DNA from 4 places in the Mesorhizobium sp. M0058 genome. Region 4 is predicted to be linked to each of the others. Evidence: riboswitches for the same ligand, from Rfam matches in the RefSeq annotation. Region 4 holds a riboswitch; each other region holds the start of a gene.
What was found. Region 4 has a riboswitch for cobalamin ahead of NKJ75_RS24340 (aromatic ring-hydroxylating oxygenase subunit alpha). Riboswitches for the same ligand answer to the same signal wherever they lie in the genome.
Positions count from the first base shown of each region.

Region 1: it holds a riboswitch for cobalamin, as region 4 does, so the genes downstream of both, NKJ75_RS13005 (CbtB domain-containing protein) here and NKJ75_RS24340 (aromatic ring-hydroxylating oxygenase subunit alpha) in region 4, are expected to answer to the same signal.
Region 2: it holds a riboswitch for cobalamin, as region 4 does, so the genes downstream of both, NKJ75_RS12765 (DUF1636 family protein) here and NKJ75_RS24340 (aromatic ring-hydroxylating oxygenase subunit alpha) in region 4, are expected to answer to the same signal.
Region 3: it holds a riboswitch for cobalamin, as region 4 does, so the genes downstream of both, metE (5-methyltetrahydropteroyltriglutamate--homocysteine S-methyltransferase) here and NKJ75_RS24340 (aromatic ring-hydroxylating oxygenase subunit alpha) in region 4, are expected to answer to the same signal.

Region 1 is NZ_JAMYUQ010000006.1:360,112-365,771, forward strand. It holds gene NKJ75_RS12985 (heparan-alpha-glucosaminide N-acetyltransferase) at 1-725, opposite strand, end outside; gene NKJ75_RS12990 (MFS transporter) at 958-2,157, shown strand; gene NKJ75_RS12995 (aromatic ring-hydroxylating oxygenase subunit alpha) at 2,165-3,340, opposite strand; gene NKJ75_RS13000 (gamma-glutamylcyclotransferase) at 3,475-4,167, shown strand; cobalamin riboswitch at 4,235-4,431, shown strand; gene NKJ75_RS13005 (CbtB domain-containing protein) at 4,468-4,647, shown strand; gene NKJ75_RS13010 (CbtA family protein) at 4,663-5,466, shown strand; gene cobU (bifunctional adenosylcobinamide kinase/adenosylcobinamide-phosphate guanylyltransferase) at 5,459-5,660, shown strand, end outside.
Region 2 is NZ_JAMYUQ010000006.1:314,087-319,746, forward strand. It holds gene cobN (cobaltochelatase subunit CobN) at 1-1,665, opposite strand, end outside; gene cobW (cobalamin biosynthesis protein CobW) at 1,684-2,721, opposite strand; gene NKJ75_RS12765 (DUF1636 family protein) at 2,724-3,149, opposite strand; cobalamin riboswitch at 3,188-3,392, opposite strand; gene NKJ75_RS12770 (DUF6348 family protein) at 3,451-4,143, opposite strand; gene NKJ75_RS12775 (winged helix-turn-helix domain-containing protein) at 4,173-5,396, opposite strand.
Region 3 is NZ_JAMYUQ010000003.1:27,221-32,880, reverse strand. It holds gene NKJ75_RS05375 (adenosine kinase) at 1-850, shown strand, start outside; cobalamin riboswitch at 1,259-1,460, shown strand; gene metE (5-methyltetrahydropteroyltriglutamate--homocysteine S-methyltransferase) at 1,555-3,906, shown strand; gene NKJ75_RS05365 (cytochrome-c peroxidase) at 4,345-5,400, opposite strand.
Region 4 is NZ_JAMYUQ010000014.1:197,443-203,102, forward strand. It holds gene NKJ75_RS24325 (hypothetical protein) at 1-377, opposite strand, end outside; gene NKJ75_RS24330 (PqqD family protein) at 530-952, opposite strand; gene NKJ75_RS24335 (FAD-binding oxidoreductase) at 1,114-2,214, opposite strand; gene NKJ75_RS24340 (aromatic ring-hydroxylating oxygenase subunit alpha) at 2,252-3,499, opposite strand; cobalamin riboswitch at 3,617-3,818, opposite strand; gene NKJ75_RS24345 (DUF680 domain-containing protein) at 4,318-4,524, shown strand; gene NKJ75_RS24350 (DUF680 domain-containing protein) at 4,591-4,794, shown strand; gene NKJ75_RS24355 (DUF680 domain-containing protein) at 4,866-5,099, shown strand; gene NKJ75_RS24360 (ABC transporter ATP-binding protein) at 5,172-5,660, opposite strand, start outside.

The DNA of each region.
Region 1 (5,660 bases), on a different contig from region 4:
AGCAGCGGCTGGTGGATCAGGTAGAAAGCCAGGCTGTGGCGGCCGATGAAGGTGAGCGGCCTGGTCCAGCTTCCTGATCCCAGCGTGGCCAGCCGCGCCAGCAGGCCAGTGGTGGACGCAAACTTTGCCGCGGCGATGCCGAGAAGCACGGCGCCGAACCAGGGAAACAGCGGCACGTAATCATTGGAGCGCGGGTTGATCGCCGACAGGCCGACCCACCACAGCGCCGGATGATCGAAGGCTTCGGATCGGAGATAGAGGGGGACTGCGATCACCACCGCCGCCACGACCAGCGTCAGCCAGGAAGGCAGCCGCAGAAACAAAAGGCCGAGCAAGCTGGCCAGCGCGATCTGATGCAGGATGCCGAAGAAGATGAAGCTGTCCGGCGTGATGAAGTACGTGACCGCCGATATAGCGGCGGCCGCGACGGCGACCATGGCAAAACGTTTCCAGAAGCCGGTCCAGCGGATCTGCCTGCCATGAGCGAGAAACAGGCTGACGCCGACCAGGAACAGGAAGGTCGAGGCGATGCAGCGCGCATAGATCTTCCACCAGCCGACGGCGGTGAGGCCGGGGTCGGTGTAGTGGAAATTTTCGAGATCCCAGGTGAAGTGGTAGCTCGCCATGGCGATCAGCGCGATGCCGCGTACGACATCGATGGCGACGATGCGCTTCGGTTGATCTCGCTTCAGTTGATCTCCAGGGGGTGCGGTATGGATGCTCATGGTCTCGCGATCTGATTCAGCCCCAAAGACGACTATCACGGTTGCACCGGACAAAAGAAGGCCGCCCTCTACGCTCCGGGTCATGCCGTGCGGCTGCATCGGGCGGCGCTTTAGGCCAGAGCCGGAAAGCCTTTGGCCGAATTTGCTTTTTGCCGGGAAGGGGTCGGTTTCCTGTTACCGGCGGAGGAAGCGCCAGCGCAGATTTGGGCTGCGAGTCTGATTTGGGGATCAAATGTCCACCCATGTGCGCCATCCGATCTGGCTGCCAGCCCTGCGTCCGGCGGATGCGCGCACCTTCGCCTCGCTCTATGCGGTCGAATCCTTCGCCCGCGCCACGGTATCGAGCGTCATCCCGATCCAGGCTTATGAGATTCTGCACAACGAGCAGATCGTCTCGATCCTCTACACCATCGTGGCGCTGCTCGGCCTGTCGGTGACCTTGTTCATGCCGATGTTGATCCGCAGGTTTGCCCGGCGCTGGGTCTATACCGCCGGCGCCTGCCTGCTGGCGATAGGCTCTCTGTTCTTCGTCACCCACACGCTTGCCGGGCAACTGACAGGCATGCTGTGCCGCGTCATGGGGGCGAGCGCCCTGTCGATCACGCTCAACCTCTACATCATGGACCACATCCGCAAGACCGATTTCATGCAGGCCGAATCGCTGCGCATGGCGTGGTCGATGCTGGCCTGGACCGGCGGGCCGACACTCGGCATCTTCCTCTACACACGCTACGGCATCTATGCCGCGCATGGCGCGGTCGCGGTGTTTGCGTTGGCCTTGCTGGCGCTGTTCTGGACCTACAGGCTGGGCGACAACCGGTCGATCCGGCCGGGCAAGACACGGCCGGCCAATCCGCTGGCCAATATCGGCCGCTTCGTAGCACAACCCAGGCTCAGGCTGGCCTGGCTGATCGCCTTCGGCCGCTCCTGCTTCTGGACGACGTTCTTCGTCTACGGGTCGCTGTTCATGGTGATTACCGGCGAGGGCAAGCTTGCCGGCGGCCTGCTGGTTTCGGCCGGCAATGCGCTGTTGTTCATGGCGATCTTCTGGGGCAAAGCGGGAAAACGCTTCGGCGGCCGGCGCACCATGACCTTCGCCTATTTCGCGATGTCGGCGACGCTGCTTGCGGCGGGCGCGGTCGGCACTACCGCGCCGCTGCTTACGGGCTTTTTCCTGCTCTGCGGCGCCTTCTTCACCATCGCGCTCGATGCACTGGGCTCGACCGCCTTCATGCGCTCGGTGCGGTCCTATGAGCGGGCGCAGATGGCCGCGGTCTACCGCACCTATCTCGACTTTTCCGAGCTGACGCCGCCGCTGGTCTATTCGGTGGTGCTGGCGTTTTTCGGCCTCGGCTCGGTGTTCGTGACGCTGGGCATTCTGGCCGCGGTTTGCGGCTTTATCACCTGGCGCTATCTGCCAAAGTCGCTTTAGTCGCCGATCAGGCGGTTGCCTCAAGCGCTGCATGCCGCTCGCGCACCCAGTTGTGGAAGCGGTGCAGATCGTACTCCTCCGGCATCAGCACGCCGGCCTGGTGGCGCATCGAGCGCAGGCCTTTCTGGTTGATCTCGCAGATCGCGGCATCCTCCTCCAGCACCTGGGTGCCGAAGGCGACGACATTGTCGATGTCCGTCCCAGCCAGCGCCTCGGGCGCGAACAGCCACTCGGCGGTGAGTTCGGTCTGTTCGGGACCGAGCGGCATCAGTCGCACCGTCCTGACATAATCGACATGGCCGACGATGAACATCGAGGGCAGGCTGGTGGCATAGGTCTGTCCGGCCGCACGCTCGGCCGGCGACAGGCCCGGGAAGACCGGGCCATGGGCATGTCCGTCGCGCGACCAGGTCTCGGCGCCGGCGCGCAGGCCACCCGAAAACTCCGGTGCGTCATTGTCGGCATGGCGGACCCAGTCGGGGTCGTCGTGCCGGCTCATCAGGCCGCGGCCGTATATCGGCACCAGCCGAGACAGGTCCTTGTGGACGCCTGGGCAATGCAGGCACTCGTTGAAGTTCTCCCAGAAGATTTTCCAGTTGCAGTTCATCACCTTGCGCAGGACATGGCCTGATACCAGCGTTTCCAGCGGCCAGTTGGCGAGGTCGCCGGATGCGGGATCGAAGGAGGTCTCGGCGGAGCCGGCCGTCGCCTGCTGAAGGTTCACAAAGACAAAGCCGCGCCACACCGACAGCGCCACCCGGTAGAGCGGATGATCTGCCTTGTCGAAACCTTCGGGCAGAGATTTCGAGGGAACGCGCACGAGATCGCCGCGCAGCGAGTAGGACCAGGCGTGGTAGGGGCAAGTGATGAGCCGCGCTTTCAGCCGGCCCTCGCTTTCCTGGCAAAGCTGCGAGCCGCGATGCCGGCAGGTGTTGTGGAAGGCGCGCAACTCGCCGGTCTCGTCACGCAGCACGACGATTTCCTGCGTGCCGACGCGGAATGTCCTGAATGCCAAAGGCTGGGCAAGATCGGCCTCGCGGCAGACGAGCAGCCAGCTTTTGTACCAGATGGCGTCGAGATCGCGCTGGTAAGCCTCGCTATTCCAATAGGCCGATGACGGTAGCGTCGGTTCGGCCCGGCTCAGGCCGTTATAAGGGTCGCGCTCGCTCGGGTTGGGATGCATGGCTGGCTTCCTATGAAGCGTCAGCCGACACCCCGGCAAATCGTTTGTCAATCAGAGTGCCGCATTGCCGGTTGCAAGCGCGGCGCATAATCATGTCGTGGACATGGGACATTCGGAATTGGGGGGATTCGGACGTGGCCGCACGACAGATGTCGCTTACGCCGGAGCTGGTCGCGCTCTGCTGGCGCGAGATCAGGGACCCCGGGCCTGATCCGGGCGCGATGCATCTCGATGAAGCCGACTATGACGCGCTTCTGGATGAATTGCAGGTCGAACTCCCGGATAGCGAACCGCTATGGCTGTTCGGCTATGGATCGCTGATCTGGAAACCGGAAATAGATTATGTCGAGGACCGCGTTGCGCTGGCGCGCGGCTGGCATCGGTCCTTTTGCATGAACATGACGCGCTGGCGCGGCACCAAGGACAGCCCCGGCCTGATGATGGCGCTGGACCGTGGCGGACAATGCAAGGGCGTCGCCTTTCGGCTGACCGACAATAACCGGCGCGAGCAGTTGGGCCGGCTTTTCCGGCGCGAAGTCACGCTGAAGCCGACAAGCTACCGGCCGCGCATGCTGAAGCTTGCAAGCGAGGCCGGACCGCTCAGGGCATTGGCCTTCGTGATCAACCGCAACGGCCTGACCTATTCCGGCCCGCTCGACGAAGGCAAGATCGTCGAAAGGCTGGCCACGTCCTGCGGGCACTGGGGATCGGGCGCCGACTATCTCTACAACACGGTGAAAAACCTTGAAGAGCGCGGCATTCACGATCGCCATCTGTGGCGGCTGCAGCGGCTGGTTGCCGAGCGGATCACCGCGTTGAACCCGTAACGCCGCATGGCGCATTCGCGCTGTTCGCCGGCGGAATTTGGTTTGCCGGATGCGGCCGTTTCAGCCTATAGTCATGCATGTCGTCGGTTCCGTTAGGGACCAAGAGGGAATGCGGTGAGGGCTGACTTGTTGGCCCAATGCCGTGGCTGCCCCCGCAACTGTGTGCGGTAGTCCTCTCCAAGCCACTGAGGATTTTTTCTTCGGGAAGGTGGGGAAGGGCGCTGATCCGCGAGCCAGGAGACCTGCCGGCGACAGGGAACTGACTTCGATGCCCTCGGGTGGAGGGCGAAAGGACAAGATATGAATACCGCTTCCGTCTCCCTCGGCGCTTCCGTCTCCTCGCAGTCGCGCTTCATGCAGCTCGTGCTTAGCGCGTTTCTGGGGATTTTCGTCGTCGGCGTTGTCGGTTTCTCGCACATCGATGCGGTCCACAATGCGGCGCACGACTATCGCCATTCGATGGCGTTTCCCTGCCACTGACGAGGATCTGACATCATGAACCTGTTTCGCAACGTCGTGTTCATCGCGGCGATCGCAGGGCTCGTGGCCGGTGTCGCTCTCGCCTGCATGCAGGCCTACGCCACCGTGCCGCTGATCCTCAAGGCGGAGGTCTACGAAAAGGCTGGTGGCGGCCATGAGCATGAGCATGCCGCGGCGCCCGCCGCCAACGCTGCGGACACCAATGCCATGAGCACCGCCGCGCCGGCGGAAAATGCCGTGAGCAGCGCAGCCCCGGCTGAAGCAGCCGCGCCGGCGGAGGACGAAGGCTGGGCGCCGGCCGACGGCTTCGAGCGCTTCGCCTTCAGTGTCGTCGCCAATATCGTCACCGGCATCGGCTTCGCGCTGGTCCTGGTGGCGGTTTCCGAGTTCGCCGGCGGCATCGGCAGCTGGCGCCAGGGCGTGTTCTGGGGTCTGGCCGGCTTTGCCGTGTTCACGCTGGCGCCGGGACTCGGCCTACCGCCGGAACTGCCGGCAATGCCGGCGGCCGATCTCATGCAGCGCCAGATCTGGTGGTGGGCAACGGTGATGGCAACGGCGATCGGTCTTGCCCTTATCACCTTCCGCACGTCGGCGCCCCTGACCGTGCTCGCCGTCGTCCTGATCGTCGCCCCGCATATTGTCGGCGCGCCGCAGCCTGACAGTTTTGTAACGCCGATCCCGGAGGGCCTGCATCATCAGTTCGTGGTGGCGGTGACGCTGACCAATCTGGTGTTCTGGGTGGTGCTCGGCGCAGTTGTCGGCATAGTGCGCGCGCGCTTCACCGGCACCGCGACCAGCCTGCGCGACAGCTTTGCCTGATCGCAGTTTGACCTTCATCATCGGCGGTGCGCGCTCCGGCAAGAGCGTGCATGCCGAAAGTTTGGCGACGGCGTTGCCGCCGCCATGGGCTTATATCGCCACCGCGCAAGCCTATGACGGCGAAATGCGCGAGCGCATCGCGCAGCACCGCTCGCGCCGCGGCGAGGGGTGGGCGACCATCGACGCCCCGCTTG
Region 2 (5,660 bases), on a different contig from region 4:
GCCATCCGCTTCGCGAATGTCGCGAACCGACCCTCCCCACAAGGGGGAGGGTGAAGGAGCGCCCCATGCCGCCTCGACTGCAGCCAGTGCCTCAGCCGGCAAATCCTTTGAGAAGTCCAGATACTCATCCAGCCCCAGCCCACCATCGCTCCGCTCCAACGCGTCCAGCAGCGCACGCGGCGTTTCTGGAATCCCGTCAACGCGATAGCCCTGCTCCTTCAGGTCATGCAGCATGGCCAACACGCTGGACGGCACATCCAGGCCCACGGCATAGCCAGTGCGGCCGGGCGCACTCGGATAATCCGGAATGAGGATCGCCAACTTACGCGTCGCGCGGGGCGTCTGCTGCAACCGTGTGAACGCCGCTAGCCTGTCCGCCACTTGCGCCACGCGATCCGGTTCCGGCCGGTTGGCGAAGGCGCGGTGGCCGAGCGCCGGGTCGGTCTCGCTCTCGCCCTTGAAGGAAATTGCGCCGGCGAGGATGCGGCCGTCGAGTTCGGGCAGCACGACATGCATGGCGAGGTCGGCGGGCGCCAGGCCGCGCTGGTTGTTGTCCCAGACGTCGCGGCGGGTGGTGGCGACGATGACCTGGAAGACAGGCACGCCGGCGCGGTCGAAGAGCGTTTCGACGCCGGGTTCGGCGCCGGAAGCGAAGGCGGTTGCGGTGATGATGGCGGTGGGCTTGAGCGTGGCCAGCGCGGTTCCGACGAAGGCCAGGGAGGTCGGGTCTTTGAGGCTGGAGACGAAGATCGGGATCGGTCTCATGCCGCGCTGGCGGAGTGCATCAAAGAGGGCATCGATTGGCGCGACATCGGCGGCCAGCAGCATCGAGCGGTAGAATAGGATGGGGATGATGGGAAGGTTGATGTTGTCTGCGCCGAGTTCCCGCCCACCCCCCTCTGTCCTGCCGGACATCTCCCCCGCAAGGGGGCAGATTGTGCTCTCATAAATGTTTTCGCCAATCGCAGACCTTGCGGAGATCTCCAAAGGAGCAGGAGAGGAGCCGCCTTTGGTAACGGCTGATCTCCCCCCTTGGGGGGGAGATGTCCGGCAGGACAGAGGGGGGTGTGAAGGAACGCCGACATCGGCAAAATTCAACTTGCCTACGACGCCGCGGCCAGGCTCGTAGTAGCCAGCTTTCGGCACGCTAACCGGGTCAGCCGCCCCCGCATCCCGTCCCGCCAGCCCCGCCAATCTTTGCACCAGCGCCGTCATATTCTCCGGGCCACCCTCGCGGAAATAACCAAGCAGGCCGTCCAGATCCTCGCGCGGCAGCGTCGAGGCTTCGATCAGCCTGAGATCCTCGTCGTGGCTCTCGCCCGGCAGCAGCGCCAGCTTGATGCCGTTCGCACGGGCAGTCGCGGCAAGCTGGTCGCAGCCATAGCGCCACCAGTCGTAGCCGCCGAGGATGCGCACCAAAATCACCTTGGCGTGGCGGGCGACGCTGTCGATCCAGAGGTCCACGGACATGGGATGGCGCAGGTCGCGCAGCGCCGCCAGCCGCATCGACGGCAGGCGGACGGCATCGGCCTTCCAGGCCGCCGCGAGGCCGGCGAGGTCGCTGTCGGTGAAGGACAGCGCCACGATATCCGCCGGCGTCTGCCGGAGATCAACTGGCTCGGCGAGATCGTCGAGCGAGGCGGAGGTCGTGGCGAGTATATGCATCGCGGCTCGTGCCTGAGATCAACCGGCGAGTATACGCTCGATCGCCGGACGGTTCAGCCCCTTCAGGCCAATGACGACGAGACGCGAGCGGCGATCGTCCTCGGCCGTCCAGGCGCGGTCATAGTAATGGTTGACGCGTGGGCCGACGGCCTGCAGCAAAAGCCGCATCGGCTTGCCGCCGACATCGACGAAGCCTTTTACACGCAACACGTTTTCCTGTTCGGCGGCGGTGGCGACGCGCTTGGCCAGGTCGTCGGGATTGGCGATCGAGGGGATGTCGACGATGAAGGTGTCGAAATCGTCATGCTCATGATCGAAAGCGCCGTCGTGATGCGACTTGCGGTTCTCGATGTCGTCTTCGACGGCGAGACCGAGGCCAAGCAGCACCGACGGGTCGACCTTGCCATGCGCAGTCGGCACGATTTTTACCGCGCGAGCGGAATGTTCATTGATGATGGCGTTGGCGCGGGCCGAACCGGCTGAATCCATCAAATCGCTTTTCGACAGGATGATCAGGTCGGCGCAGGCGATCTGGTCCTCGAAGACTTCTTCGACCGGATCGTCGTGGTCGAGCGTTTCGTCCTGAGCGCGCTGTGCCTGCAAAGCGTCCATGTCGTTGGCGACGCGGCCTTCGGCCAGCGCCGGGCCGTCGACCACGGCGATGACGCCATCGACGGTCACCCGGCTCTTCACGCTTGGCCACTGGAACGCCTGGACCAGCGGCTTGGGCAGAGCGAGGCCCGAGGTCTCGATCAGGATGTGGTCAACCTTCGGTGTCAGCGCGAGGATCTTGTCGAGGGCGGGCACGAAATCGTCGGCGACTGTACAGCAGATGCAGCCATTGGCCAGTTCGACGATGTTTTGCTCGGGGCAGGTGTCGATGCCGCAGCCTTTCAGGATTTCCCCGTCGATGCCGATGTCGCCGAACTCGTTGACGATGATGGCGATGCGCTTGCCGCCGGCATTTTCCAGGAGATGGCGGACCAGCGTCGTCTTGCCGGCGCCGAGGAAGCCTGTAACGACAGTGCAGGGAACACGGGAGAGGTTGGCGGTCATGGTCAGTCCTTCAGGATGTCGAGGGGCGGGATGCGGGCCACTAGGCCGCGCTTGAGGCTATCGGGCCGGCCGCGCCACGGGATGAGGCCGTCGGCCGAAGTCGCGAAGAGCTTTGCGCCGGTAACGAGGTCGGCGCCGCTGGTTGCGGTCAGATCGCCGAAGACATAGCTCCAGCAGCCATCGCGCAGGATCGCGGCGCTGAGGCGGCGCTTGCAATTGCCGAGACATTCGGCGGTGCGGACCCGGATATCGCCGGCAGCGGCGCGGCGTGTGTCCTCAGCCAGCAATTCGCCGGCGCGCGGATGGGCGTCGGAACCGGTCTCATCGCGGCAGGAGGCGCAGACGATGACGGTCACGCCGGTCAGGGCGTCGTTGTCCCCGGACGCAATGTCCGCTGTGCCAGCCGAAAAACTGCTGTTCTGGTCCAAAAACCGTGCTCCTTGCCCGGAAACCCGCCAGGCGATCGGATACTTTGTCTCAGACGGCAGGTCTCCTGGCTCGCGGGTCGTCGCCTTGGTTAGCCGCCTTCCCGGTGTTACCCAGTGGCTTTCGGCCTTGGCTCGTCGCTTACAGTTGCGGGGACAGCCGCGGATTTGGGACCGAAATCCCGCACCGCATTCCCTCTTGGCCCTTGCCGTTGCGGGCAGGGGACCGTCTGCAGCGGATTTAGGCTTTTGCGGGCGGCGGTGTCAACGCAAGGCTACGACATGGCGATGTCGGCAGGGGCTGTCATGTCCCGGCTTCCGGCAGTGCCAGGATGACCTGTCGGATAGCTTGATAGCCATCGCCATAGTCCCAGTCATGACCGACAGCCAGATTCTGTCCCTCATGCCAAACCGCGTTGTCCAGAAGGACTTCGGCACTAATCAGCGTGCCCTTCAAGCCTGCCAGAAAGGTCCGGACAAAATGGCTTTCGGGGGGTACCGAAGCTGTGAACAGCTTTTCCAGCTTGGCATAGAATGCTGGATAGCCTGGTGTCAGCGAGCATAGCTCGGTTGTGGCCTGGGAAATGACCGGGCCGCTATAGATTTTCCAGCGGGCATCTTTTCGCCAGATCTTCCAACTGGCGCTGCTTCGCTGCCAAAGCTCTATTTCGGCCTGCATGTTCTCGCAGACGTGATCGGCCAGTCCCTCAATGGCAACATGGAAAACACCACGGAGAAACTTTTCAAACGCCTGGTTCAGTTCCTGTTCGCGCGTGTCGCCGAAGCCAGCAAAGGATTCAATGACCGGCTGAACATCAAGCAGCGGAGAAAAAATGTAGATTTCCAGGACCAGCCGGTCAGAACTCGTCTCGAACACCTCAGCCTCAAACCGAAGCTGCTTCGATTGGAGCATGACGTCCCTATCTCTGCGGACTGCATCTATTCCATGCGCAATGAGGGCGCCATGGATCATGTCGAGCACTTTGTCCGATGCCATTGCACAACCTACGAGGCTTATTGAGGCCTCTATGACAGACGCTGCAAGGGTTGGCCATCTCTCTCGCTAGCCAATGCCGGCCCCAGATTGCCGGCCGGCGTCACTTCGATGCGCTCAAGGCCAAGCCAGCCCTGCATCTCCTTTAGTTCCTCGAAAAGCTGTGCGGTGGTCTCAGGCGGTGCGCCTGCTTCGGCATAGGCGGCGTGGACGCGTAAGACACTCGCAGGCCGGTCGGCCTTGAGGTCGACGCGGGCGACGATCTTGTCGCCGAGCAAGAAAGGCAGCACGTAATAGCCATATTGCCGCTTGTCGGCCGGGGTGTAGATCTCGATGCGGTAGCGGAAATCGAAGAGACGCTCGGTGCGCGCGCGCTCGAAGACCACCGGATCGAAGGGGGCCAGCAAGGCGCGGGCCTCGATCTTTCGCGGCAGGCGGGCGTCCCTATAGAGGTAAGCCGGCTTGTCCCAGCCTTCGACGTTTACCGGCAGCAGTTCGCCCATCTCGACCAGTTCCTCCAGCCGGCCCTTCATGTCGGCCGGCGACAAGCGGAAATAATCGCGCAGGTCACCCGACGTCGCGATGCCGTGGGCGCGGGCGGAAATGCGCAGCAATTCGCGGTGCGCGTCCTCGGCCGCCGGCACCGGCAGGTCGAGGATCGCCTGCGGCAGCACGCGCTCGGGCAGGTCGTAGAAACGCTCGAAGCCACGGCGGTGCGCCGTGGTGATGCGTCCGGCCCAGAAGAGCCATTCGAAGGCGTGCTTGGCGTGGCTCCAGCCCCACCAGCCGCCCGAACCTTTCTGGCCCTCCAGTGCCGAAGCGGCAATCGGGCCGCGCTCGGCGACCGCGCGGTAGATCTCTTCGATATAGGCGGCGTGCTCGCGGCCCCATTTGGCGAGGCCCAGATACATTTCGTCGCCGCTTTCAGCGCGCTGCATGCGCCAGCGCATCAGTGGGTAGGTCTCGACCGGCAGGAACGAGGCCTCATGCGCCCAGTACTCGAACACGGTGCGCTTGCGGGTGATTGCGGCATTGTCGAGCAGGGTGAGCGGGTAGGGGCCAAGGCGCGAATAGAGCGGCATATAGTGGGCGCGCACCACGGCGCTGACGGAATCGATCTGCAGCAGGCCGGTGCGCGACAGCACGCGGGCGAGGTGGCGGCGATCGGGCGTGCCGACCGGGCGGGGATCGAGAAATCCTTGCGCGGCGAGCGCGATGCGCCTGGCCGTGGGGAGTGAGATTTTGTCCTTCGTCAAAGTGTCTTGCCTCGAACCATTTTCCCGACTTTAGCCGGCGATTCCGGTCATTCTAGCAGGCAAATGGCGGGAGACGTGTCAGGAGACAAAAGTTGAGTGAAAGGAAGGAAATCAAACAGGAGGAGATCGGACCAGTTTTTCCCGGCCTGCCGTCCAGCACTGTCTTTTGAACAAGGTTTGACTTGCTTCGCTGAAAGCCCTGCGCTAACCCTCGCCGCGTTGCAGCAAGGCACCTAAAACGGTTCAGCGGTTAAACTGTCGCGC
Region 3 (5,660 bases), on a different contig from region 4:
CCGCATGGGCCCGGCGATCGAGGCCTCCGGCGGCAGTGCCGGCAACACGGCGGCCGGCGTAGCCAGCTTCGGCGGACGCGCCGCCTTCTTCGGCAAGGTCTCCAACGATGCGCTGGGCGAAATCTATGCGCACGATATCCATGCACAGGGTGTCGCCTTCGACACCAGGCCGCTCAAGGGCGAGCCGCCGACGGCGCGCTCTATGATCTTCGTCACGCCCGACGGCGAGCGCTCGATGAACACCTATCTCGGCGCCTGCGTCGAGCTTGGCCCTGAGGATGTCGAGGCCGACAAGGCATCCGGCGCCAAGGTTACCTATTTCGAGGGCTATTTGTGGGATCCGCCGCGCGCCAAGGAGGCGATCCGGCAGACGGCGAAGCTCGCACACGAGGCCGGACGCGAAGTGTCGATGACGTTGTCGGATTCGTTCTGCGTCGACCGCTACCGGGACGAGTTCCTCGAGCTGATGCGCTCGGGCACTGTCGACATCGTCTTTGCCAACAGCCACGAGATCAAGTCGCTCTACCAGACAAAATCCTTCGACGAGGCGGTGGCGGCTATCCGCAAAGACTGCAAGATTGCCGCCGTCACCCGCTCCGAAAAAGGCTCAGTGATCGTGCGCGGCGACGAGACCGTGGTCATCGAGGCGACCGCCATCAAGGAGTTGGTCGACACCACCGGCGCCGGCGACCTCTACGCCGCCGGTTTCCTGCATGGCTACACGCAGGGCCGCAACCTCAAGACCTGCGGCGACCTTGGCTCGCTGGCGGCCGGCCTGGTGATCCAGCAGATCGGCCCAAGGCCAAGGCAGAATTTGCGCCGCGAGGCGGAAGGGGCTGGGTTGCTGTAGATGCGCCGGCAACTAACCAGCCGCCCTACTGACGCGATGACCGCAGTGGCGGAACTGTGTCAAAGCTCGCTGATAGCGACAGCCATTCGCTTCGGAGAACTGACCCATGCTGCTGCCGTGAAGCTCGCTGGAGGAGCGGTGCAAGGCGTGCTTGCCATGACGGCATTCACCGTCATCCAGATCGTCACCAGCATTTTCCAGAAGCTCAGCTTGGGGAAGGCCAGTAAGGTTCCTGAGGTAACGGAGAACTCGCGGCGTCCGTCGGACTTGACTTGCGATCACGTCCCACGATGCCGAATACGGGCAGCAGACTGAATATTTCACAATGCTAGACAAAGGCGTAAAAGCGCGATCACATAACAACATAAACATTTCGTTATGCGTCATTGACAAAAGAGCGAACTGCTGTGATTGTCTGCGTGTCGTGGTTCTCGCGTGCGGCGCTGCCGCAGCGGAGCTAAGAGGGAAGCCGGTGCGATGCCGGCGCTGCCCCCGCAACTGTTAGCGGCGAGCCAACCCCAATCACGTCACTGAGGCGAATACCCTCAGGAAGACGGGTAGAGGCTATGACCCCGCGAGCCAGGAGACCTGCCACGCGAATTACGTCCACGGGCGGGGTGTCTCGGTGGCCGCTGCAACCCGGCGTTGATGCCGGCCTGCTAGCGCCTTCCTTGTCACCGACGCCCCAATCATCGGGGTATGACATGACTGTCTCTCAGCAAATTCCTGTAGCAACGCTCGGCGTGCCGCGCTTCGGTCGTCGGCGAGAACTGAAATTCGCGCTTGAAAGCTACTGGTCCGGAACATCGTCCGCTGGCGACCTTCTCACGACGTCGAAGGCGCTCCGTGCCGCTAGCTGGGAAGAGCAGCGCGATCGCGGCGTGTCGAAAATCCCGTCGAACGACTTCTCGCTTTACGACCATGTGCTCGACACCGCAGCCATGGTCGGGGCCGTTCCATCCCGTTACGGCTGGAATAGCGGCGAGGTCCCACTTGACATCTACTTCGCAATGGCGCGCGGCAACCAGGGTCAGACGGAGGATTGTGGACACGCTGGTTACCAGGAGGAGGCTCATGGACCTGGTGTAACCGCGATGGAAATGACCAAGTGGTTTGACACCAACTACCACTACATTGTGCCGGAACTCGATGATGATCAGACGTTCGCCCTCTCGTCATCGAAGCCGGTCGATTACTTCCTCGAGGCTAAAGCTCTCGGCATTCACACACGCCCAGTCATCCTTGGACCCATCACCTTCCTCAAGCTGGCGAAATCGCCTGCCGAGGGGTTCGGTCCCATCGCGCTCCTACCGCGGCTGCTGCCGGTTTACGAGCAGCTTCTGGAGAGGCTGAAGCTGTCGGGAGCCGACTGGGTGCAGATCGATGAGCCAGCGCTTGTCCTCGATCTGAACCCGAACGAACGAGCTGCGTTCGAATTCGCCTATGGCCAGCTGTCGAAAGCCGCGCCCGAGCTGAAGATCATGCTGGCTACGTATTTCGGGTCGCTGGGAGACAATCTCGAAACCGCGATTTCTCTGCCCCTGGCCGGCCTGCATATTGATCTCGTGCGCGCTCCCGAGCAGCTGGAAACGGTGGCTCGGCTCGCTCCGAAGGATCTGGTGCTCTCGCTTGGCTTGATCGATGGCCGCAACGTCTGGCGTGCGAACCTGCCCGCCATTCTCGACCGCATCAAACCGATCGTCGCCGGCTGGCCCTTGGACCGCGTCGAGATCGCGCCTTCTTGCTCGATGCTGCATGTGCCGATTGATCTGCGCATGGAGACGGAACTCGACGCGGACATCAGGTCGTGGCTCGCCTTCGCGGCCCAGAAGACCGACGAGCTGGTCTTGCTGGCCCGGGCCCTGTCCCAAGGCAGGGATGCGGTGGCAGGCGCGTTGAAAGCGTCTGCCGAGGCTGCCGCCACGCGCGTGACATCCACGAGGATCCATGACCCGCTTGTTCAGGGGCGGATCGCTAGCATTGAGGACAGCGCGAAGCGACGAGAGAGCGCTTTTGGCGAGCGCTCCAGAGTCCAGGCCGGCTCACTCGGGCTGCCGCCGTTCCCGACGACGACCATCGGGTCCTTCCCGCAGACGCCGCAGGTACGCAAGGCGCGGGCCGCTCATGCGAAGGGCCAGCTGAGCTATGTCGACTATGAGACGTTCCTGAAGAAGGAGATCGAGGCTGCAATTCGCTGGCAGGAAGAGATCGGGCTGGACGTGCTGGTGCATGGTGAGTTCGAGCGAAACGACATGGTACAGCATTTCGGCGAGCAGTTGTCCGGCTTCGCGCTCACCCAGCATGCCTGGGTACAAAGCTATGGGTCGCGCTACGTGCGTCCCCCCATCATTTTCGGCGACGTATCGAGGCGCAATCCGATGACAGTGCGCTGGTGGCAATTCGCCCAGTCGCTTACGGAAAAGCCCGTGAAGGGAATGCTCACAGGCCCAGTCACCATTCTCAACTGGTCTTTTGTTCGCGACGACGTACCCCGCTCCGAAGCCTGCCGCCAGATCGCGCTCGCCATCCGCGACGAAGTGACGGATCTCGAAAGATCCGGCGCAAGGATGGTCCAGATCGATGAGGCCGCGTTTCGCGAAGGATTGCCACTGCGCCAATCTGACTGGAAAGTCTATCTCGACTGGGCTGTCGAATGTTTCCGGATCGCTTCAACGGGTGTAAAGGACGCGACTCAAATTCATACCCACATGTGCTATTCGGAGTTCAACGAGATCATTCACGCGATCGCTGGAATGGATGCGGATGTCATTTCGATTGAGACGTCGCGCTCGAAGATGGAACTGTTGGACGCCTTCACGAGCTCCAAATATCCGAACGAAATCGGTCCTGGCGTCTATGATATTCACTCACCACGCGTCCCGGAAGTCGGCGAGATTTCGGACTTAGTCATGCTTGCCCGCGAGCGACTGTCCGACGGCCAACTGTGGATAAACCCGGACTGTGGCCTCAAAACACGCAAATGGGAGGAGGTCCGCCCTGCCCTCATTAACATGGTCGCTGCAGCACGCGCGCTCCGGCAGAAAGTGCAGGCGTGAGGCTTCTCTTCCTCACCGTGTGGGGAGTTGCCGGCTGGCGGATGTCGGCCGGGAATATGCCAAACCGATCACACTCTTGGAAATGAGCCACTCGGCGCAAATGTGCAATTTCCCTACGGCACGTGTCTTAATCCCGCAGAAATATAAATGTGGCACTACGCTATAATATCGGTTCCTTGGGGACATACAGGCCCCGCGCCTCGAACAAATCGGACACGCGTCGTTTCTCAAAGTAGACTGCTTGGCGCGTTCGCTCAGGCAGCGACAATATATGGTGCTGCGTCTGTCCGCCCCCAGTTGATCGCGCAGACTACGGGCGAGGTGGCAGGGTTCGGGTATCGCTAGCGTCCCGCCAATTCGGAGATGGACGTCGCAATTCGTGTCGCCAAGTAAAAATCGCCAATCATTTTCGATTGCAAGTCCGCAGCCAGTTGGCCCTTATTTTCCTGAGATCTGCGTTACAGGCCGGGGCGTTGTCGCCGTTTCTGAGGGTAAGATGGGATAGGCGACGTCAGGTGCCTCTCCGGTCAGCGAGTTGAGGAAGGCAACAAGCAGGTCAACTTCTTCGTCCGCCAGTACTACGCCGAGCTGGGTGGTCCCCATAATGGCGACGGCCTGTTTCAGATCCCAAACCTTGCCCGAATGAAAGTATGGCGCGGTGAGTGCAACGTTGCGCAGCGGCGCCACGCGGAAGACATAGGAATCGTCGGCTGCATTGGTGACCTCAAATCGGCCCTTGTCTTTGTCCGGCAGGACTTCGGCGCTGGGCCGTTCCACGAGGCCGAATGGGTAATAGGCTTGCCCACCAACGTTGATGCCGGCATGGCAGGACGAGCAGCCTTTGTCCATGAAAAGCACCAGGCCCTGTTTCTGTTCGGAAGTCATGGCAACCTCATCACCATTCAGGAAGCTGTCGAACGGGGCAGGTGTGACCAGTGTCGCCTCGAAGGCTTCGATCGCCTTGGCGAAGTTGTCGAAGGTGACCCGATCGGCTTCAGCCGGAAAAGCTGCATCGAACCACTCGACATATTGCGGCATGGACTTGAGAGTGGCGATGAGTTGGCCCGGTGTATTGGCCATTTCGATCCCGGCTTGGACCGGTCCCTTCGCCTGAGCCTTTAGGTCTTCGGCACGACCATCCCAGAACTGGGCGATGTTGAAGACAGCGTTCAGTACAGTCGGCGCGTTGCGCTGTCCCTTCTGCCAACCATGGCCAATCGAGGTTTCGTGATTGTCGTCGCCGCCGGTGGCCAGGTTGTGGCATGAATTGCACGACAAGACGCCTGACGCCGAGACGCGTGGATCGAAGAACAGTGCCTTGCCGAGAGCGATCTTTTCCGGGGTGATCGGGTTGTTGGCGACTGTCGGCGTGGTGGATGGCAAAGCCGTGAAGGTGGCCAATGCCGTATCTCTGAGGTCGGTGGGGATCGAATCCGCAGCAAAGGCGGTGGGTGCCAGCAAGGTGACAGCCATCGTACTGAATAGGATTTTCATAATTGGTCTTCCTGCGTCGTCCACGCAGCCATTATGCGATCTGCGGCTCATGAACGCCCTGAGCTAGATCAGCTTGAGGGAGAGGACGGGGTCTCACACCTGTTTTCGCAGCTGAGCTGGGACCCTCTTGGAAGCGATCGCTCTTCTCGATTGGACTTCAGGGAGGAGGAGTATCCCTGGTTGGCAACCGGTTTTATGCATCAAAGCACGCCCTGAGGGCGGCTTCGTAGATTCGGTCACTGCGATCTTTCAGCCAAGGT
Region 4 (5,660 bases):
TGGCGTTGCGGATCATGGAACTGCCAGAAATCGAGGTCATGATAGTAGCTGCCGCGCAATCCGGCCTCTTCCAGCCGGTTGGCAAAGGCATGATGGTTGTAATCGCCTCGGCCCCAGGTGGCCGGGGCGAGGACGCCATCGATGCCCGGGTGGGCGACGAAAATGCGGCAGCCGTCAGATGCAGACGGATTTTCCGGGGCCGGTATGAAGGCATGGCTCATGGCTTCCGCCAGCGTGCCATGGTCGAGGTGGACACTCAGCTCCAGTCCCGGCAACCGCACGCTGGCGGTAACGGGATAGAATGCGGCGGCGCTTTCCGCGGCCGCCAGCACATGGCGGGCATAATCCGGCAGGGTTTGCAGCGTGATCAAAGGCATGTGTTGGTTGTTCAGCGTCCAGAATTGCGCCGGGTCGCCTGATGCATGTCGCTCGGGGTGGCCCCGGTTTTGAGACGACGACATGCATAAAATAAAAGATCTAAACCGCGTCGCCTGAGTCCGTTCAAACGCGACGCGCTTTCGGGAAACGATTATGCCTGTTTCACCGCCGGCCAGCCGAGAGGTTCCTCGACCTCATGGATCGGGTCGACAATGATGAGATCGGCAAGGTCGTCATGGACATCGACCTTGAGCGGCTCATTGCTGGCAGCAAGCGCAGCCGACAGCTCGCCCGAAAGCGGTTGTGCCGGTGTTTCGGCTGGCGCAAGCAACCCGAAATCGAGCAGTCGGGCAACGAAGCTTTCGAGGTCGGCCAGGCTTGTTTTTGCGGCGCCCGCGGCAGCTCCGACCAGCGCTTCAGTGGCGACGCCGGACGACAAAGCCTGCCAGACCCGGCTGCCGGAATCGGAAAAGCCGAAATACTTGCCGTTCGAAAGATCGAGAACGACGGCTTCGCCATCGAATGATTCGAAAACGATGTCCTTGCTTGCGACCGCGTAGACCCGCTGTTGCATCGCTGTGTCCCCCGTCCCATGCGCCCTGAAGGGATGCGCCGGCTTCACGGTCTGCCAAGCCCTTCCTAAGTGCGTCTAAATCACTTGGCCGTTGGTTGGCAAGACAAAGACCCGCGAATACAACGCCTGCGTCGGCGACCGTTGCGGCGAAGTCGACCGGCTCAAGCCTCGATTTCGAGCGCCGACAATGGTTTCGAGCAGCAGGCAAGGATGAAACCGTCATCGATCTCGTGGTCGAGGATGCCGCCATTGTGGCTCATCTCGACTTCGCCGGAGACCTTCTTCACCTTGCAGGTGCCGCACAGGCCGAACTCGCAGGCGGCGGGAATCCGCACGCCCGAGCTGCGCGCGGTCTGCAGCACGGTCTGGCCGGCGACGCAGCCGGCGTCGACCTCCGAAAGCGAGAAGCGGATCGGCGTCACGGCTTCGACAGGTGCAGCGATGCCGTCCTCGACCGGGGAGGCAAACGGCGCCGGAATTTCCTCCACCACAGGCGCGGCAAAGCTCTCCTGATGGTATTTCGTCATGTCGAAGCCGGCGGCATCCAGCATGCCGCGCACGGCGCGCATGAACGGATCGGGGCCGCAGCAGAAGATTTCGCGCTCGCGGAAGTCCGGAGCCAGCAAGGGCAGCCGGATCGCGTCGATGCGGCCCATATGGCCGTACCAGCCTTCGCGGCTGGAACGTTCCTCGATCATGAAGCCGAGCGACAGGCCGGGCATATGGCCGCCGAGCAGTTCGAGTTCCTTGCGGAAGATGATCTCTTCGGCACGCCGCGCGCAGTTGACGAAACCGACATCGGTCCATGGCGCGCAGTCGTTCAGCCAGCGCAGCATCGACATCATCGGCGTCACGCCGGAGCCGGCGGAAATGAACAGGTATTTGGCCGCCGGGTGGCTGTGCAACGAGAAGTCGCCGGCCGGTCCGTAGGCCTTGACATGCGAACCGGGCACCAGATGGTCGAACATCCAGCGCGTGCCGATGCTGCCGGCCTGCGCCTTGATCGTCACCGCGATCGAAAACGGCCGCGATGGCGACGACGACAGCGTGTAGGTGCGCATCAGCGGCCCGTCCGGTGTCGGCAGTTCCAGCGTCAGGAACTGGCCCGGCTTGTAGCGGAACCAGGTCTGGTTGTCGGAGCGGAAGGTGAAGGTCTTGACGTCGGGCGCCTCGTCGCTGACGCCGATCACTTCCAGCACCTGCAGCCTATCGTTCCACGGCGCCATCTGGTCGAGATGGCGATAGAGCCCAAGATCCGTCATCGCATTCATCCTCTGGTCCCTCTTCGCCTGCTCCAGCTCACGCGACGCTGCGTAGCGCCGGCCGGCCGCCTTCGGCAAGGCGCGGGCCGATGAAGGCCGCGTACCATTCGACGAACTGGATCACGCCGCCCTCGTGCAGCTCCGAATAGGGGCCGGGCTCATAGGCCGGAGACAGGATGCCGAAGGCGTTTTCCTCGACGATGCGGCGGTCCTGGTCGTTGGTCTCGGTCCAGACATGGGTGAGCTCCTCAAGGTTGTAGTCGACCCCCTCGACCGCATCCTTGTGCACCAGCCACTTGGTCGTCACCGCGGTTTCGGTGGCGCTGATCGGCAGCACCCGGAAGGTGACCGCATGGTCGATCAGTATGTGGTTCCAGGTCGTCGGATAGTGGTAGTGCATCAAGGTGCCGATGCGGTCGGCGGCAACAGTGTCGGACAGGTTCTTCGTCACCGCGCGCTTTCCCGACATCGTGTAGCTGACGGCATCGCGCAGCAGCGGCGCGCGGGTGGCGCGGTATTGCCCGGCCGGATCGATGCGGAACTTGCTCGGCAGGCCCGCCGCCTCGCATTTCGCCCAGTGCGCCAGCATCTCCGGATCGCTGTCGGCGCCCTGCACGCCGGTCACCGTCGGCGCTTCGGGGAATGTCTTGCACAGCTCTGGATGATTGCCGGCGCAGTGATAGCATTCGCGGTTGTTTTCCCAGACCAGCTTCCAGTTGCCCTTCTCGATGATGGTGCTCTCGAAGGCGACCTTGGCTTCATTCAGCCGGTGCGGCTTGAGGTAGGGCTCTATCATGGCGCGCATCGGCGCAAAGTCGGCAGGTTCTTTCGCCAGGCAGATGAAGATGTAGCCGCCGACGCTCTCGCAGGCGACGGGCTTCAGGCCGAACTGGCTCTTGTCGAAACCGTCGGCCATCTGGCGGGCAAACAGCAGCCGGCCGTCAAGCTCGTAGGTCCACTGGTGATAGGGGCAGACAAGCTTTGCCGCCATGCCCTTCTCAGTGTTGCAGACACGGCTGCCGCGATGGCGGCAGGAATTGTGAAAGGCGTTGATGTTGCCCTTCTGGTCGCGGACCAGCACCACCGGATAATCGCCGATCTGCACGGTGATATAGCTGCCGGGCTTCGGCAGTTCGCAATCATGGCCGATGAACAGCCAGTCGCGATACCAGATAAGCTCCATGTCGAGCTTGAAATAGTCCGGGTCGGTGTAGAAGGGCTGTTCCAGCGAAAAGCCTTGCTTGCGGCCGTTCAGGAGCCTCAGCATGTCGTTGCGCGTATCCATAGTTCTGTCCTCGTGGTTTAAGGACTGAACTTGGTGGTGATGGAGGAAGGATCGGACGCAGGCCGGCGCGGCGCCGGACATGCACTATCCACCTCTTGACCGCCCACCGCGATCAGTCGAGTCTATGCATCTCGGGCTGGTTTCCGGGCTCTGGAGTTGTCCTTGCGGACCATCGCGACACCTTCCCAGGCTCTTGCCCAGTGGTCTCCCGTTGCGACTTCAACTCCACCACCGTTGCGGGGGCAGCGCCGGATTCTGACCGGCTTCCCAATTCTCCGCTGCGTCGTCACGAAGCGGCACCTGAGATGCGATCATCTAATCACGGCAGCGATCGCGACGTCGGCATGAAAGCGACATCGTATCCATGCGGCGCGACACGCGCGGCATACGCCCCGCCGACCACCGAAGGGCTGAGATCCTGTCTTGCGGCGCTATCATCGCCGTTTCGAATCGCTGCGGATCCAGTTCCGATCGGGGGCAAAAAGGGCTCAACGGTATCGAAAAGTTACTATTAGCAATCTCTAATCGAACCGAACGGTTCGTTTCTGTTGACAATGCGTGCAGGACGGTGTGAACGACGGCCCGGAAACCGACACCGGAGCGAACCACTCGGTTCGACATAAGCAACTGAAAACAATGCGATAAATGACCATAGAGGAACTTCCTGGCACAATTTCAAGGTGCAGGACCGTGGTCCACACGGAACAACTTCGTGATTGGAAACCAGCCTATGGCTTTCCCACATCGGGGCTGTCCGAACGACGCGAATTCCTCCCAAGACACGCCGCTAGACGGACAGACAAACTGGAGTCCTAAAAATGAAAAAGATCATCCTCACTGCCGCAGCCGTTTTGGCGATCACCGGCAGCGCCTTCGCCGGTAGCGACAATTACGGTTCCAATGGTGCGAACCAGCCAGCCGTCTCGGTCGACAGCTCGTATACGGCTTCCATTCAGAAGCCGGCGCACGCTGACAAGCAGCCTGTCGTTCAGGGCGCCGACCGCGACCTCTACGGCAATCGCTGATCCCGACCAAAGAAGGGCGGCTAACCCGTCGCTCTCGGGATCCCAAAAAATTCAGGAGTATTTGAAATGAAAAAGATCATCCTTGCTGCCGCCGCCGTTTTGGCCATCTCCGGCAGCGCTTTCGCCGGCAGCGACAACTACGGTTCGAACGGCGCCAACCAGCCTGCGATTACGTCGACCGATAGTGGCCATACGGCTTCGGTTGAGAAGTCGGCTCCAGCCGAGCAGGCGCCTGCCCACGGTGCCGACCGTAACCTTTTCGGCCGCTAAAAGCCGGTTTCCAGCACGTGGCGGGCTTATCCGCTGCAGCTGGCAGCATCAGAAAAATTCAGGAGACTAAAATGAAGAAGATCGTTCTCGCCACCGCAGCCGTTCTGGCTGTTTCGAGCGCTGCCTTTGCCGGCAGCGACAATTATGGCTCCAATGGCGCCAACCAGCCGGCCGCTGCCGTCGACACCACCCGCACTTCGTCGACCGGCACCAACTCGGCGGTCTACAAGCTGCTGAACTCGTCGGACGACCAACAGAAGTTCGTTCCTCAGAGCAGCGACAGGGATCGGTTCGGCAACAACTAACAGCCGAAGCTTAAAAAAGAGTGGCGGGCCTGGCCCGCCGCTCTTTTTTTATGCCTGTACGACGCAGCTATCTCAAGCCGCCTTCACTTCCACCGGCTTGAGCGAGAAGGAGTGCCCATCGGCGTCGAAGATGTGCAGGTCCCCGGCATCCGCGGTCAGTCGCAGCTTTGCCCCGCGCTTGACCTCGACATTGCCGGGCAGCTTGGTCACCAACGGCAGGTCGGCGCGGCCGATATCGACATAGACAAGCTGCACCTCGCCGAGTTGCTCGACATAGTCCACCACGCCCTCGAAAAGATATTCCGCGCCGGTGGCGGCCGACAGATCCTCCGGCCGCACGCCGAAGCTGACTGCCGCACCCTTTGCTGACGCCGGCGTTGCGATCGGCACCGTTGCCTTGCGGCCGCCGACATGGCTGACGATTGTCGGGTTGCCCGTCCTGTCGATTGTCGCCGGCAGGATGTTCATGGCCGGCGAGCCGATGAACTGGGCAACGAACAGATTGCCGGGCTTCTTGTAGAGGTCCATCGGCGTGCCGACCTGCTCGATATGGCCGTCCTT